DNA from 3 places in the Streptomyces sp. AHU1 genome. Region 1 is predicted to be linked to each of the others. Evidence: riboswitches for the same ligand, from Rfam matches in the RefSeq annotation. Region 1 holds a riboswitch; each other region holds the start of a gene.

Region 1 (4,648 bases):
ACCGCCCGGGCGTCGTCGGCGGTCAGTCCCACCGGCTTCTCGATCCAGATGTGCTTGCCGGCCCCGGCCATGGCCACACCGATCTCACGGTGCAGGAAGTTCGGCGCGGTGATGCTCACGGCCTCGACCCGGGGATCGGCGGCGATCTCCCGCCAGTCGCGTACGGCGGTCGCGAAACCGTACCGCGCGGCGGCCTCCTCGGCCCGGCCGGGCACCTCGTCGGCGACGGCGACCGGTTCGGGACGCAGGGAGAGCCGCGGGAAGTGGTGGAGGACGCGGGCGTACGCCTGTGTGTGCACCCGTCCCATCCAGCCGAACCCCACGACAGCGACACCGAGCGCACGCACCATGACCGCCCTCCTTCGTGCCGGCCGCTCCGACCCGAAGCGCGCCGGGCCGACCGGACCCGAAACGCGCCGGGCCGACCGGACCCGAAACGCACCGGGCCGAACCCGGCCGGATCGAACCGGACCGCGCCGGAACGGGCCGAAACCGGTACCGCCCGCGACCAGGCTAATGCGGACACGCGGCCTTCAGCGGGTGGCGGACGCCCGTTGTTCCAGGACCAGCAGCGCCCGTTCCGCCCAGTCGATGATGGCCCGCTCGAAGGCGCGTCCCCCCAGGAGGGTGAGATACGGGCCGACGCGCTCGGCCGAGGCGAGGTACTCGTCCTCGGCGCGCCCGTCGAGCAGGCGGGCGCCGATCCGCTCGTAGTGCGCCAGCTTGGCGCGCGCCCCCTCCAGCCGCTCGGTGATCGCCACCCGGACGGCGTCGGCGTCCCCCATGTCGAGCGCGTACACCTTGACCATCAGCTCGTCGCGGATCGCGGTGGGTTTCGCGGGTCCCGAGGTGAAGGAGGCCAGTGCTTCGAGCCCCGCCGCGGTCAGCGAGAAGAGCCGCTTGTTGGGCCGGCGTTCCTGCTGCACCACCCGGGCCTCGATGAGCCCCTCGGACTCCATCCGGTCGAGTTCCCGGTACAGCTGTTGCGGGGTCGCCATCCAGAAGTTGGCCACCGAGGCGTCGAACCCCTTGGCCAGGTCGTAGCCCGACGCCTCGCCCTCCAGGAGCGCGGCCAGTACCGCGTTGCGCAATGCCATCCCGCAAGGCTAGACGGCCCCTGCCCACAGGACTAATCTTATCTGCACTTAATCAATTAATTGAGTAGAGGAGATGGGTGCGATGAACTCCTTCCGCAAGGCCGTGGAGGCCGGAGACCTCGACGCGGTCGAGGAGCTGCTGGCCGACGACGTCGTGTTCACCAGCCCCGTCGCCTTCAAGCCCTACCCGGGCAAGCCGATCACCGCGGCCATCCTGCGCGGCGTCTGGCGCGTCTTCAGCGACTTCCGCTACGTCCGTGAGATCGCCGGGGCCGACGGCCGTGACCACGCGCTGGTCTTCACGGCCAAGGTGGGCGACAAGGAGATCAACGGCTGCGACTTCCTGCACTTCGACGAGGACGGACGCATCGACGAACTCATGGTGATGGTCCGCCCGTTGTCGGCGGCGCAGGCGCTCTCCGAGGCCATGGGGGCGCAGTTCGAGCAGATCTCCCGGGAGGCGGCCGGCGCCTGAGGCCCGGCCTCGCGCCGTTTGAACCGACTCCCTCCGGCTACCCGCCTGTTCGTGACGACGACGCCTTCACAGCAGGAGCTGTTCCGGTACCTGGAGGACCGCTTCGAGTGCGCCCGGGCCTGTGCCGAATGCGCCAGGACCTCCACGCTGCGCGCGAGCCTCATGGATCCCGGCGGGCCGAAGAAGCAGGAGACCGCGCGGCGTTCGGGCATTCTCTGCGCGGAGGTGTGCGAGGCGACCTGCCAGGTGCTGTCCCGTCATCCGGGGCTGAGCGACCGGGAGCTCCGCGCCCGGCTGGAGTGGTGTCGTGACGTCTGCCTGGAGTGCGCCGAGGCGTTCGACGAATGTCCCGGGGCGGAGGCCGCCGCGCAGAACTGCCGTGACTGCGCCCGGTCGTGCTCGGACTTCATCGCCACGCTGCGATGAGGTCGCGCGCCGCCCGGAGCGGGCCGGTCAGACGAGCGGGCGTCCGGCGCGGACGTTCCAGCGCCCCGCGCGCCCGCTCAGCTCCGTGACGGTGAGCGGCGGCACGTCCACCCGCCAGAACGCCGACTCCGGTGCCCCCAGCGCCCGTACCACCAGGGCCCGTACGACCTCGGGCTCCACCACGGCGACGGTCCGTCCGCTGAACTCGGCCGCCGTGTCGAGGTGTTCCGCCACCCGGTCGCAGAACTCCCGCACCGACTCGCCGTCGTGCGGCGCCGACACCGGATCGGCGAGCCACCGCGCCACTGCCTCCGGCTCCTTCGCGCCCACCTCGGCGAGCGTCGCCCCGCGCCAGCGGCCCACGTCCAGAGGGGCCAACTCCGCCGTCTCGAGGCCGTCTTGAAGCCCGAGTGCCTCGGCGGTCTGCCGGCACCTCACGGTGGGGGAGACCCACAGCCGCCCGCCGGCCGGAACGGCACCCGCTTCGGCCGCCGTCCGGGCGGCTCGCAGGCCCGAGGCGTCCAGCGGACTCCCGTCGTCGAAGCGGGCCTCGCGCAGTGCCTCGCCGATCGCCGCTGAAACCAAGAACATCCGGGTGGTCATACCGTCATTCTCACAGTACGCCGGGGGCGTGCGCCCTTGGCCGGGGTGAGGCTTCGCGGTACGGTCGCGTGGATATTGACGACGGTTCGACGGAAGCCCGGTGGAATTCCGGCACGGTCGCGCCACTGTGAGCCCGGCGCACGCCACTCCGGCCAGGGGTGACGGACGCGGGTGAGTCAGACCCGTGGCCGTCGTCCCGTGCACCACCGAGATGGGACGCGAGTTCCCCAGGAGGTTCTGCCCCATGGCGCAGTCCGTCGTCCAGCCGACCGTCACGCCCACCGCCGTTCCCGCCAAGCTGCCGATCGGCGCGATCGTCCCCTGGGCGGCGTTCTTCGGTGTCCTGATGCTGGTCCTGCTCTACTTCGTCGGTGCCGAACAGGGCGCCACCTCCCTGGTCTCCGGCGAGAACGTCCACGAATGGGTCCACGACGCCCGACACCTGCTCGGCTTCCCCTGCCACTGACGGCCACGGGGGCGTACGAGCGACGGCATTCCGCGACGGCCGGGGGAACCCGGCCCGCACGAGGGGCGGTGCCCGGGTGACCGGACACCGCCCCTCGCGTGTGCGCGCACGCCCCTCGCGGCCGGCGGCCCGCCCGCACCCCTTGGCCCCGACGCGCGTCCAGGCGGCGCCCGTGTCATCGGCATTCCCAATTTCTGGAACACGTTCTACGGTGTGCGCCGTCAGGTCGGGCCCGGGAGGCAGGAGGCGCCGTGCATCTCGAATACACGCCGGAGCAGCAGCGGTTGCGGACCGAACTTCGTCTCTACTTCGCCGAGTTGGTGCCGGACAACGCCTACGCGCGCCACGGCGACCCGGCGGCGCAGAAGCGCTTCTACCGCGAGACGATCAGGCGGCTCGGCGCGGACGGCTGGCTCGGGGTCGGCTGGCCAGAGGAATACGGCGGGCGGGGCCTGACCCCGATGGAGCAGTTCATCTTCTTCGACGAGGCGGCTCAGGCCGGGGTGCCGCTGCCGCTGATGGCGCTCAACACCGTGGGGCCGACGATCATGCGGTTCGGTACGGAGGAGCAGAAGGCGTACTTCCTGCCGAAGATCCTCTCCGGCGAGATCGACTTCGCGATCGGCTACAGCGAGCCGGGCGCCGGGACCGACCTCGCCGCGCTCCGGACCAGGGCCGTACGGGAGGGCGACGAGGAGACCGGCCACTACACGGTCGACGGCCAGAAGATCTGGACGACCAACGGTGACACGGCCGACTGGGTGTGGCTCGCGGTCCGCACCGATCCGGACGCCCCGCCGCACAAGGGCATCACCATGCTCCTCGTGCCGACCTCCGACCCCGGCTATTCGTGCACCGTCATCAACACGCTCGCCTCGCACGACACCACCGCCAGCTACTACGAGAACATCAAGGTCCCCGCCACGCGCCGGGTCGGCGAGGAGAACAAGGGCTGGCGGCTGATCACCAACCAGCTCAACCACGAGCGCGTCACCCTCGCCGCGCACGGCACCATGGCCATCCGCGCCCTGCACGACGTCCAGCGCTGGGCGACGGAGACCAAGCTCGCCGATGGCCGCCGCGTCGTCGACCTCCCCTGGGTGCGCCGCCTCCTCGCCCGCACGCACACCAGGCTGGACGCCATGAAACTCCTCAACTGGCGCATGGTGAACGCCGTCCAGGAGGGCACGCTCACCCCGCAGGACGCCTCCGCCGTCAAGGTGTACGGCTCCGAGGCGCGCCGGGACGCGTACGCCTGGCTGATGGAGATCGTGGCGGCCCCCGGTGTCCTCAAGGAGGGCTCCGCCGGCGCCGTCCTGCACGGCGAACTCGAACGCGGCTACCGATCGGCCGTGATCTTCACCTTCGGCGGCGGCAACAACGAGATCCAGCGGGAGATCATCTCGTGGATCGGACTGGGGATGCCCCGGGTGCGGCGCTAGGCCCGTGTGACGAGGCTTTTCAGTCGGCACAAAAGCGGGACAGTCGGCACCGAACCGTCGGCACGGACTGGAGGGGAGTGTGACTCGGCACGCTGACTGTCGGGTCAGCACCGGATCTGTCGTCCACCTGCAGCCCCAC
Region 2 (4,648 bases), 420 kb from region 1:
CGTCCAGGCCGACGCCTCCGACGGCTTCATCCTCGTCCCGCACATCACCCCGGGCGGCCTGGACGCCTTCGCGGACACCGTCGTCCCGCTCCTGCAGGAGCGCGGCACCTACCGCACCGAGTACGAGGGCAGCACCCTGCGCGACCACCTCGGCCTCGCCCACCCCGACGCCGGGGCGCCGACCGCCCCGCACCTGTCCGCCGACCACTGAGGAGGCCCCAGCACATGTCCGACATCCCTCTCGGCGTACTCGACCTGGTTCCGGTCTCCTCGGGTTCCACGGCCGGTGACGCGCTGCGCAACTCCATCGACCTGGCCCGGCGGGCCGAGAGCCTCGGGTACGCCCGCTACTGGTTCGCCGAACACCATCTCAATCCCGGTGTGGCCGGAACCTCGCCAGCCGTCGTCATCGCCCTGACCGCCGCCGCGACCTCGACCATCCGGCTCGGCGCCGGTGCCGTGCAACTCGGCCACCGCACCGCCCTGTCCACCGTCGAGGAGTTCGGTCTGATCGACGCGCTGCACCCCGGGCGCCTCGACCTCGGCCTCGGGCGCTCCGGCGGCCGGCCGTCCGGCAAGCCCGCCGTCCCGCCCGCCACCGTGACCCCGGTGGTCGACGGCCGCGCCCCGAACGGGCTGCGCATCCCGCCCCGCTTCTCCTTCGAGCACCTTCTCGGCTCACCGCGGATCGCCCTGCAGCGCACCCTCCTCCAGCAGCCCGGCGCACAGTCGCAGGACTACGGCGAGCAGATCGACGACATCCTCGCGCTGCTCGCGGGCACCTACCGCTCGCCGGACGGCGTCGAGGCGCACGTCGTCCCCGGGGAGGGTGCCGACCTGGAGGTGTGGATCCTGGGCAGCAGCGGCGGACAGAGCGCCGAAGCGGCCGGCCGGGGCGGGCTCCGGTTCGCCGCGAACTACCACGTCAGTCCGGCCACCGTGCTGGAGGCGGTGGAGGGCTACCGCGCCGCGTTCCAGCCCTCCGACGTCCTCGACAAGCCGTACGTCAGCGTGTCCGCGGACGTCGTCGTCGCCGAGGACGACGAGAAGGCCCGCGAACTCGCCACGGGATACGGCCTCTGGGTCCGCAGCATCCGCACGGCCGAGGGGGCCATCGAGTTCCCCACCCCGGACGAGGCGCGCGCCCACGTCTGGTCGGACGCCGACCGGACGCTCGTCCAGGACCGCCTCGACACTCAGTTCGTCGGCTCCCCGCAGCGGGTGGCCGACCAGTTGGCGCAGCTCCAGGAGGCCACCGGAGCCGACGAACTGCTCGTCACCACGATCACCCACGGACACGCGGACCGGGTGCGGTCGTACGAGCTGCTGGCCGAGGAGTGGCGCACACGGTGACCCACCGCCTCTGCCGGACGTCCCTCGCCCGGGGACCGCCGACCAGGACGGGAACCCGGACACCACCGGTGTGTACGGTGGCGGGAAGATCGCCGTGACCGGCGAACCGGCCGGACCGTGGAAGGAACCACCGAGATCATGCGCGTCATCGTGGCCCGTCGGCCGGCGGAGGTGTCCGGATGAACGGCACCGGGACATCGGGCGCCGGGGATCCCGTCCTGCTGCGCACCGAGGGACGGGCCGCCCGTCTCACCCTCAACCGGCCCAGGGCCCTCAACGCCCTGAACCACGAGATGGTGCGCCGGATCGACGGGGCGCTCACCGCCTGGGAACACGACCCGGCCGTCGAGACCGTCGTCGTCACCGGCGCCGGGGAACGCGGACTGTGCGCGGGCGGCGACATCCGGGTCGTCCACGACGACGCGCGCGACGGGGACGGCACCGCGTCCGCCGCCTTCTGGCGGGACGAGTACCGCCTCAACGCCCGTATCGCCCGCTATCCCAAGCCGTACGTGGCGGTCATGGACGGCATCGTCATGGGCGGCGGCGTCGGCGTCTCCGCGCACGGCAGCGTCCGGATCGTCACCGAACGCTCGCGGATCGCCATGCCCGAGACCGGCATCGGTTTCGTCCCCGACGTCGGCGGCACCCGTCTGCTCGGCCTCGCCCCGGGCGAACTCGGCACCCACCTCGCCCTGACGGGCGCCTCGATCGGCGCCGGGGACGCGCTGCTGTGCGGCCTCGCCGACCACTACGTGCCCTCCGCCTCGCTCCCGCGACTGCTGTCCGACCTCGCCGACCGGCCCGTGGCGGAGGCCCTGGCCGCGCACGAGCGGCCCGCGCCCCCGGCGGAACTCGCGGAGCGGCGCGGATGGATCGACGCCTGCTACGAGGCCGACACGGTCGAGGAGATCGTCCAGCGGCTGCTCGCGGCCGGTGACCCGTCCGCCAAGGAGACGGCGGAGATCCTCCTCGGCAACTCGCCCACCGCCCTGAAGGTCACGCTGGCCGCCCTGCGCCGCGCCCGGCGGCTCGGCTCGCTGGAGCGCGTCCTGGACCAGGAGTACCGCGTGTCCTGCGCGGCCCTGTCCGCCCCCGACCTGGTGGAGGGCGTCCGGGCCCAGATCATCGACAAGGACCGCGAGCCGCGCTGGTCCCCGGCCACGCTCGCCGAGGTCACCGACGCCGACGTCGAGCGCTTCTTCGCCCCGCTCGGCGAGCGTGAACTCGGCCTGTCCGACGGGGCCTTCCGGTCGTCGTGAGGACCCGTCACCTGGGACGAGAGGAAGATCACCCCGGTCGGCGCGGTCTTGGCCAGGTACGCGGCACGCGGTACGGTCGGTCCGATATCGATGACGTCAAGACGGAAGCCGGCGGAAATCCGGCACGGTCGCGCCACTGTGAGCGAGACGCCCCAGCCACGCTGGGCGCCCCGTGAGTCAGACCCGTAGGCGGCATCCTGTGCACCACCGAGATGGGACGCGAACTCCCGAGGAGGTCCTGCCATGGCGCAGACCGTCGCCCAGCCGACAGCCACCACCCCCGCCATCCCCGCCAAGCTGCCGATCGGTGCGATCGCCCCCTGGGCGGTCTTCTTCGGCATCCTGATGCTGGTCCTGCTGTACTTCGTCGGCGCCGAGCAGGGCGCCACCTCCGTCGTCTCCGGCGAGGACGTCCACGAGTGGGTGCACGACGCCCGCCACCTGCTCGGCTTCCCCTGCCACTGACCCGAGGGGACCGCGCACACCCATGAACTCCGCAACGGTAAGAAATCTCCTCGTGCGGGGCATGCTCGCCGGCCTCGCGGCCGGTGTACTCGCCCTGGTCGTCGCCTACTTCCTCGGTGAACCGAGCGTCGACAGCGCCATCGGCCTCGAGGAGGCCCACGCCCACACCCACGAGCACGGGCACGAGGTCGAACTCGTCTCCCGGAGCCTGCAGTCCACCGCGGGCCTGGCCACCGGCGTCCTGGTCTACGGCGTCTCCTTCGGCGGCATCGCCGCGCTCGCCTACTGCTTCGCACTGGGCCGCGTGGGCCGCTTCGGACCGCGCGCGACCGCGCTCCTGCTGTCCGGGACCGCGCTGCTGGCCGTGTACGTCGTGCCGTTCCTGAAGTACCCGGCCAACCCGCCGGCGGTCGGCGACGCCGACACCATCGGCAAGCGGACCGCCCTGTACTTCCTGATGATGGTCCTCAGCGTGCTCCTCGCGGTGGGCGCCGTCATCCTCGGCAAGCGCCTCGCGCCGACCCTCGGCACCTGGTACGCCACCGTCACCGCGGTGGCCGCCTTCGCCGTCGTGATCGGACTCGCCTACCAGTTCCTGCCCGTGGTCAACGAGGTCCCGGGAGGCTTCCCGGCCACCCTGCTGTGGCGGTTCAGGCTCTCCGCACTGGCCATCCAGACCGTCCTGTGGGGTGGATTCGGCCTGGTCTTCGGCGAGTTGGCCGAACGCATGCTCAACCCCCGGCCCGCCGGGGCACCTTCGGGCCGGTCGGTCCCGGCCGCGAACTGAACCCTCCGGCACCGACGCCACAGGCCCCCGGATCACTCCGGGGGCCTGTGGCGTTCGCGCGGTCCACCGCGGATATGAGCGGTGGCAGGGCTCCGACCTGCCCCGCCACCGCCGTCCAGGTCAGCGGCCCTCGCCGCCGAACACCTCCAGGATGCGCTCCGCCGCGAGCGTCGCCGTCAAGTCGCCCTCGCGGACCTGCCGTTCGAGCTCGGGGGCGAGAGCCCGTACGGCCCGGTCGGCGTGCAGCCGGCCGAGCAGTTCGTCCCGGACCATGTTCCAGGTCCAGTCCACCTGCTGGTCACGGCGCTTCTCGGCGAGGGCGCCGGTCGAGTCGAGCAGCGTCCGGTGCTGTTCCAGACGGTCCCAGAGGGTGTCCAGACCGGCCGACTCGCGGGCGCTGCAACTCAGCACCGGCGGCGTCCAGACGGCGTCCTTGCCGTGCATCAGCCGCAGCGCGCCCGCCAGTTCACGCGCCGCCGACTTCGCGTCGCGCTCGTGCGGACCGTCCGCCTTGTTGACCGCGATCACGTCCGCCAGCTCCAGGACGCCCTTCTTGATGCCCTGCAACTGGTCCCCGGTACGCGCCAGCGTGAGCAGCAGGAAGGAGTCGACCATGTTCGCGACCGCGGTCTCCGACTGACCGACACCGACCGTTTCCACCAGCACCACGTCGTAGCCGGCCGCCTCCATCACCACGATCGACTCGCGGGTCGCCTTCGCCACCCCGCCGAGCGTCCCGGCGGTGGGGGAGGGGCGGATGAACGCGGCCGGGTCCACGGCG
Region 3 (4,648 bases), 5.6 Mb from region 1:
CCGGCCGTTCCGAAGAACCCGCGCGCGCTCATCTCGCCCACCGGCCTGCCCATCAGGACGACCTGGCTGGTGCGGTCGCCGCCCGGCTTGAGCAGCACGGGATTCATCAGCGCGGTCGGCTCCACGCGGGCGGCCTGCGCCTGCATGGCCTGTGCCCGCCCGATCTCGGCGCCCTCGCGGGTCACGAACGAGTTCAGGGACATGTTCTGCGCCTTGAAGGGCGCGACCTTGACGCCCTGGCGTACCAGCCACCGGCAGATCCCGGCGGTCACGACGCTCTTCCCGGCGTCGGAGGTGGTCCCGGCGATCAGCAGCCCGCCGCTCATGCGGTGCGTCCCTTCCTGGTGGACAAAACCCGTCCGGTTCGGCTGAGCAGGACCCGGGCGACGGCGCTCACCCCGAGCGCGAGCCAGCCGACGCGCCGGGAGAGCCGTACGGCCCGTTCGATGTCGTGGACCTGGACGGCGCGGCCCGTGCCGCCCAGCACGGGCCGGTGCTCGACCCGTCCGCCGTACGAGAGGGTGCCGCCGAGCCGCACGCCGAGCGCGCCCGCGAACGAGGCCTCCACGGGCCCGGCGTTGGGGCTCGGGTGCCGGTGGGCGTCCGCGCGCCAGGCGCGCAGGGCGCCGCGCGGGTCGGGTCCGGCCGCGGCGGCGAGGACGGCGGTCAGCCGGGCGCCCGGCCAGCCCGCGAGGTCGTCGAGCCGGGCCGAGGCCCAGCCGTAGCGCCGGTGGCGGGGGGACTTGTGTCCGACCATGGCGTCGAGGGTGTTCACGGCGCGGAAGGCGACGAGCCCGGGCACGCCGGCGACGGCGCCCCAGACCAGGGCGCCCACGACGGCGTCGGAGGTGTTCTCGGCGACGGACTCCACGACGGCGCGCGCGACGCCGTCGGCGTCCAGCGCCTGCGGGTCGCGTCCGCACAGGTGCGGCAGCCGCTCCCGGGCCACGCCGAGGTCACCGGCCGCGAGCGCGCCGCCGACCGCCCGCGCCTCGCGGCCGAGGGAGGTGCCTCCGACGACGGCCCAGGTGGCGGCGGCGGTCAGGGAGATCGAAGCGGTGGGCGAGGTGCGGACGCTGCGGCTCGCGAGCGCGGCGAGTCCGGTGGCTCCGCCCACGCAGACGGCGGTGTGCAGGGCGCCCCACCCGCGGTGGTCGCGCCACAGGGTCCGCTCCACGGCAGCGGCGGCCCGCCCGAACGCGGCGACCGGATGCCCCCGGCGGGGATCGCCGAGCAGCAGGTCGCCGAGGAGGCCGGCGGCGGCACCGTACGCGAAGACGCGATCGGCACGCACGGGGTCAGCCGGCCGTGGGGTGCGGCGGAACCTTCGTACTCAGCGGAACGGGCAACGGGCAGCCGCGCATGGCGATATGTCCTCACTCAGGGTGTCCACGCCCTGGTTCGACGAGACCGGCGGTGAGAGTTCCTGGCTCCCGGGGAGTTCCTTCCCCGATGACAGTGGCGGGACCGCGCCGGATTCGCACCGGCTTCCTCTCATGCCGCCGTACTTGGCTCCGGCAGTCCACCACGGGGTGTGAACGGCCGTCAACTGGCTCTTGACCTGCGGAGGGACAGTGTGCGCAGGCCCACATACGCGTGGGGCGCGGGACGGTGATCCGTCCCGCGCCCCACGCGCGGTCCGCTCGGCGCGACCCGGTTCCGGGCCGCGCCTGACGGGCTACTTGGTGATGATCAGAGAGATGCCGTACGCCACCGCCGCGGCGCAGGCCGCGAAGCAGACGTACGCGCCGGTGGCCGCCGCGACCGCGGAACCGCCCTGGGACGTCTCCTTCTTGGAGAGGCCGGCGACGCCGAGGGTGAAGAGGGCGATGAGGGCCACGGACACTCCGAGGCTGACCCCGAAGACGGATCCGAGGGCCGACCAGTCGATGCTCATGCTGTTTCTTCCTTCGGGTCTCAGGCCGCGGCCGACGGCGCCGACGGGGTCACCGTGGACTCGGCCGGAGCGGGGATGGTGGCCGTGAGGCCTTCGGCCACGGTGCCGGCCGGGGGCGGGGTGACGGCGGCGATGGCCTGCGTCACCACACCGGGGGGCTCCTCGGTGTCGTTCACGTTGTTGTGGTCGATCACCTCGCGGCGCGAGCGGCGCCAGATCGCGAAGCTGGACGCGACCAGGAAGACGGCCACGAGCGCGGTGCCCCAGGTGCCGAAACCGGTCACCCATTCGGCGAGCGCGCCGACCAGGGCGGCGGCGGGCAGCGTGAGCACCCAGGCGACGGCCATGCGGGTCGCGGTGGACCAGCGGACCACACCGCCCTTGCGGCCGAGGCCCGCGCCCATCACGGAGCCGGAGACCGAGTGCGTGGTGGAGAGGGAGAAGCCGATGTGCGAGGAGGCCAGGATGACCGTGGCCGCGCTGGTCTGGGCGGCGAAGCCCTGACGCGGCTGGAGGTCCGTCAGGCCCTTGCCCATCGTGCGGATGATGCGCCAGCCGCCCAGGTAGGTGCCGAGCGCGATGGCGAGACCGGCGGAGAGGATGACCCAGACCGGCGGGTCGGAGTCGGGAGCGACGGCGCCACCGGCGACCAGGGCCAGGGTGATGATGCCCATCGTCTTCTGCGCGTCGTTGGTGCCGTGGGCCAGCGAGACCAGGCCCGCGGAGGCTATCTGGCCGGCGCGGTAGCCCTTCTTGGTGGCCTTGGTGTCGGCGTCACCGCTGAGCTTGTACGACAGGCGGGTCGCGACCATCGCCGCCAGGCCCGCGACGATCGGGGCCGCGACGGCGGGCAGGAGCACCTTGCCGACCAGGACGTCACCGTGCACGGCGCCGGTGCCGGCGGAGGCGATGGTGGCGCCGACCAGGCCGCCCATGAGGGCGTGCGAGGAGCTGGACGGGAGTCCGACGAGCCATGTCACCAGGTTCCAGAGGATCGCGCCGACGAGCGCGGCGAAGATCACCTCTGGCCGGATGCCCGTCTCGTCGACGAGGCCCTTGGAGATCGTGTTGGCGACCTCGACGGAGAGGAAGGCGCCGACAAGGTTGAGGGCGGCGGACATGGCCACCGCGACCTTGGGCTTGAGTGCGCCGGTCGAGATGGTGGTGGCCATCGCGTTGGCGGTGTCGTGGAAACCGTTCGTGAAATCGAACACGAGAGCGGTGACGATCACGATTCCGAGGAGGAGCGTGATGTGTTCCATTTACCCAGGCTTCTGTTGGACGTCAGTGGCAGGTGGACCGTAGGCAACCTGGGTGAACGGAAGGTGAACTGGGTCGGACCTGATGGTGTCCCGAACAGTGGACCGGCATTCCGCTTGTGTCGAGGGAGGGCCCGGCGGGTTCGAACGGATACGGAATTCCGTGCTCCGCTTGGGCTCCCGGACCCCGGTGGGCCGTTCGGGTCGGAGCAGGTTTGAACGGCGAGATCCCCGTCACGCCCAGGCTGTAGCCCCCGTCACGCCGTTCGGGGGGCCGGGAGGTGCGCTTCAGGGGTGACGTCCGGGTGCGGATCGGGTCGTAATGGACCGATCACGGGGTGTGAAGCGCGGTGAATGTCCGATCGGGGTTACGTGGACGTTTCATCGGTGTGATGTGATGTAAATCACATACAACCATGGGCTTTTGATGGGCCGTATTCGCCCCGGAACGCGCCCGTTCGGGGCCCTGGACGGCAGTTCCTGGCAGGATCGCGTCATGAATGAGCGGCACCGGGACGTACGGGACGGGCGCGAGCACCCAGGGGCGGCGGGCGAGCCCGGCGAGCGGGAGACGGGCGACGCCCTCCGGCGGACTTGGGACGAGCTCGTCGCGACGGCCCGCCGCACGGTCGCCGACGGGCTGGTCGTCGGCACGTCGGGCAACGTCTCGGTCCGCGTCGGCGACACCGTCCTGGTCACGCCCACGGGCGTCCCCTACGACCGGCTGGCACCCGACGACATCACCGGCGTCGGCCTCGACGGCCGGCAGGTGCTCGGTTCGCTGAGCCCGACCAGCGAACTGCCGATGCACCTCGCGGTGTACCGCGCCACCGAGGCGCGGGCGATCGTCCACACCCACGCGCCGCACGCGACGGCCGTCTCGCTCCTGGTCCCCGAACTCCCGCTCGTCCACTACATGGCGGCGGCCATGGGCGGCCCGGTCCGCGTCGCCCCCTACGCGGCCTACGGCACGCCGGAGCTGGCCGAGAACACGCTCCGGGCGCTGGCCGGCCGCACCGCCTGCCTCCTCCGGAACCACGGCACCATCGCCCACGGAGCCTCGCTGGACCAGGCGTACGACCGTACGGCCCAGCTGGAGTGGATGTGCCGCGTCTGGCTCCTGTCCGCCTCGGTCCCCGGCCTCGCGCCCGCCCTGCTCTCGCCGGACCAGCTGGAGGAGGCGGGGGAGCGGCTGCGGGGGTACGGCCAGCGGCCGTGAGGCCCCGCCGGACCGCCGCCGCGGGCGGTGGCGCGGCTTCGGACCCGCCCCGTGCGGAAAGCCCGGCGAGCGCCCGCCGTCACTCCCGGGGACCCTTCCGCTGGCCGATGGCCAGGTCCCCCGGGAGACTGGTCGGGTGCGCACCCTGAGAGCCACGGCAGCGGCCGTCACCGTAGCCATAGCCGCGGGCGCGGCCTCCGTGGCGGCGGGCCGGTTCGCCAGCGACGCCGCGCTGAAGACGAGGCCCGGCAAGCCCCTGCCCACCGAGCCCCG

What was found. A riboswitch is a leader RNA that binds a small molecule or an ion and turns the genes downstream of it on or off. The one in region 1 is predicted to bind cobalamin.
Region 2: linked by a shared signal. The riboswitch ahead of ACICHK_RS37080 (CbtB-domain containing protein) and the one ahead of ACICHK_RS35265 (CbtB-domain containing protein) in region 1 are both predicted to bind cobalamin.
Region 3: linked by a shared signal. The riboswitch ahead of ACICHK_RS10755 (cobalamin biosynthesis protein) and the one ahead of ACICHK_RS35265 (CbtB-domain containing protein) in region 1 are both predicted to bind cobalamin.

What each region holds. Positions count from the first base shown of each region.
Region 1 covers NZ_CP174283.1:7,972,795-7,977,442, forward strand. Annotated here, with positions in the region: gene ACICHK_RS35240 (Gfo/Idh/MocA family protein) at 1-350, opposite strand, end outside; gene ACICHK_RS35245 (PadR family transcriptional regulator) at 534-1,097, opposite strand; gene ACICHK_RS35250 (nuclear transport factor 2 family protein) at 1,180-1,572, shown strand; gene ACICHK_RS35255 (ferredoxin) at 1,624-1,998, shown strand; gene ACICHK_RS35260 (histidine phosphatase family protein) at 2,026-2,601, opposite strand; cobalamin riboswitch at 2,647-2,808, shown strand; gene ACICHK_RS35265 (CbtB-domain containing protein) at 2,846-3,067, shown strand; gene ACICHK_RS35270 (acyl-CoA dehydrogenase family protein) at 3,319-4,509, shown strand.
Region 2 covers NZ_CP174283.1:8,393,886-8,398,533, forward strand. Annotated here, with positions in the region: gene ACICHK_RS37065 (NtaA/DmoA family FMN-dependent monooxygenase) at 1-211, shown strand, start outside; gene ACICHK_RS37070 (LLM class flavin-dependent oxidoreductase) at 226-1,353, shown strand; gene ACICHK_RS37075 (enoyl-CoA hydratase/isomerase family protein) at 1,533-2,615, shown strand; cobalamin riboswitch at 2,672-2,818, shown strand; gene ACICHK_RS37080 (CbtB-domain containing protein) at 2,859-3,080, shown strand; gene ACICHK_RS37085 (CbtA family protein) at 3,103-3,867, shown strand; gene meaB (methylmalonyl Co-A mutase-associated GTPase MeaB) at 3,988-4,648, opposite strand, start outside.
Region 3 covers NZ_CP174283.1:2,347,621-2,352,268, reverse strand. Annotated here, with positions in the region: gene ACICHK_RS10760 (cobyric acid synthase) at 1-326, opposite strand, end outside; gene ACICHK_RS10755 (cobalamin biosynthesis protein) at 323-1,294, opposite strand; cobalamin riboswitch at 1,400-1,543, opposite strand; gene ACICHK_RS10750 (hypothetical protein) at 1,679-1,897, opposite strand; gene ACICHK_RS10745 (anion permease) at 1,918-3,159, opposite strand; gene ACICHK_RS10740 (class II aldolase/adducin family protein) at 3,653-4,375, shown strand; gene ACICHK_RS10735 (S9 family peptidase) at 4,512-4,648, shown strand, end outside.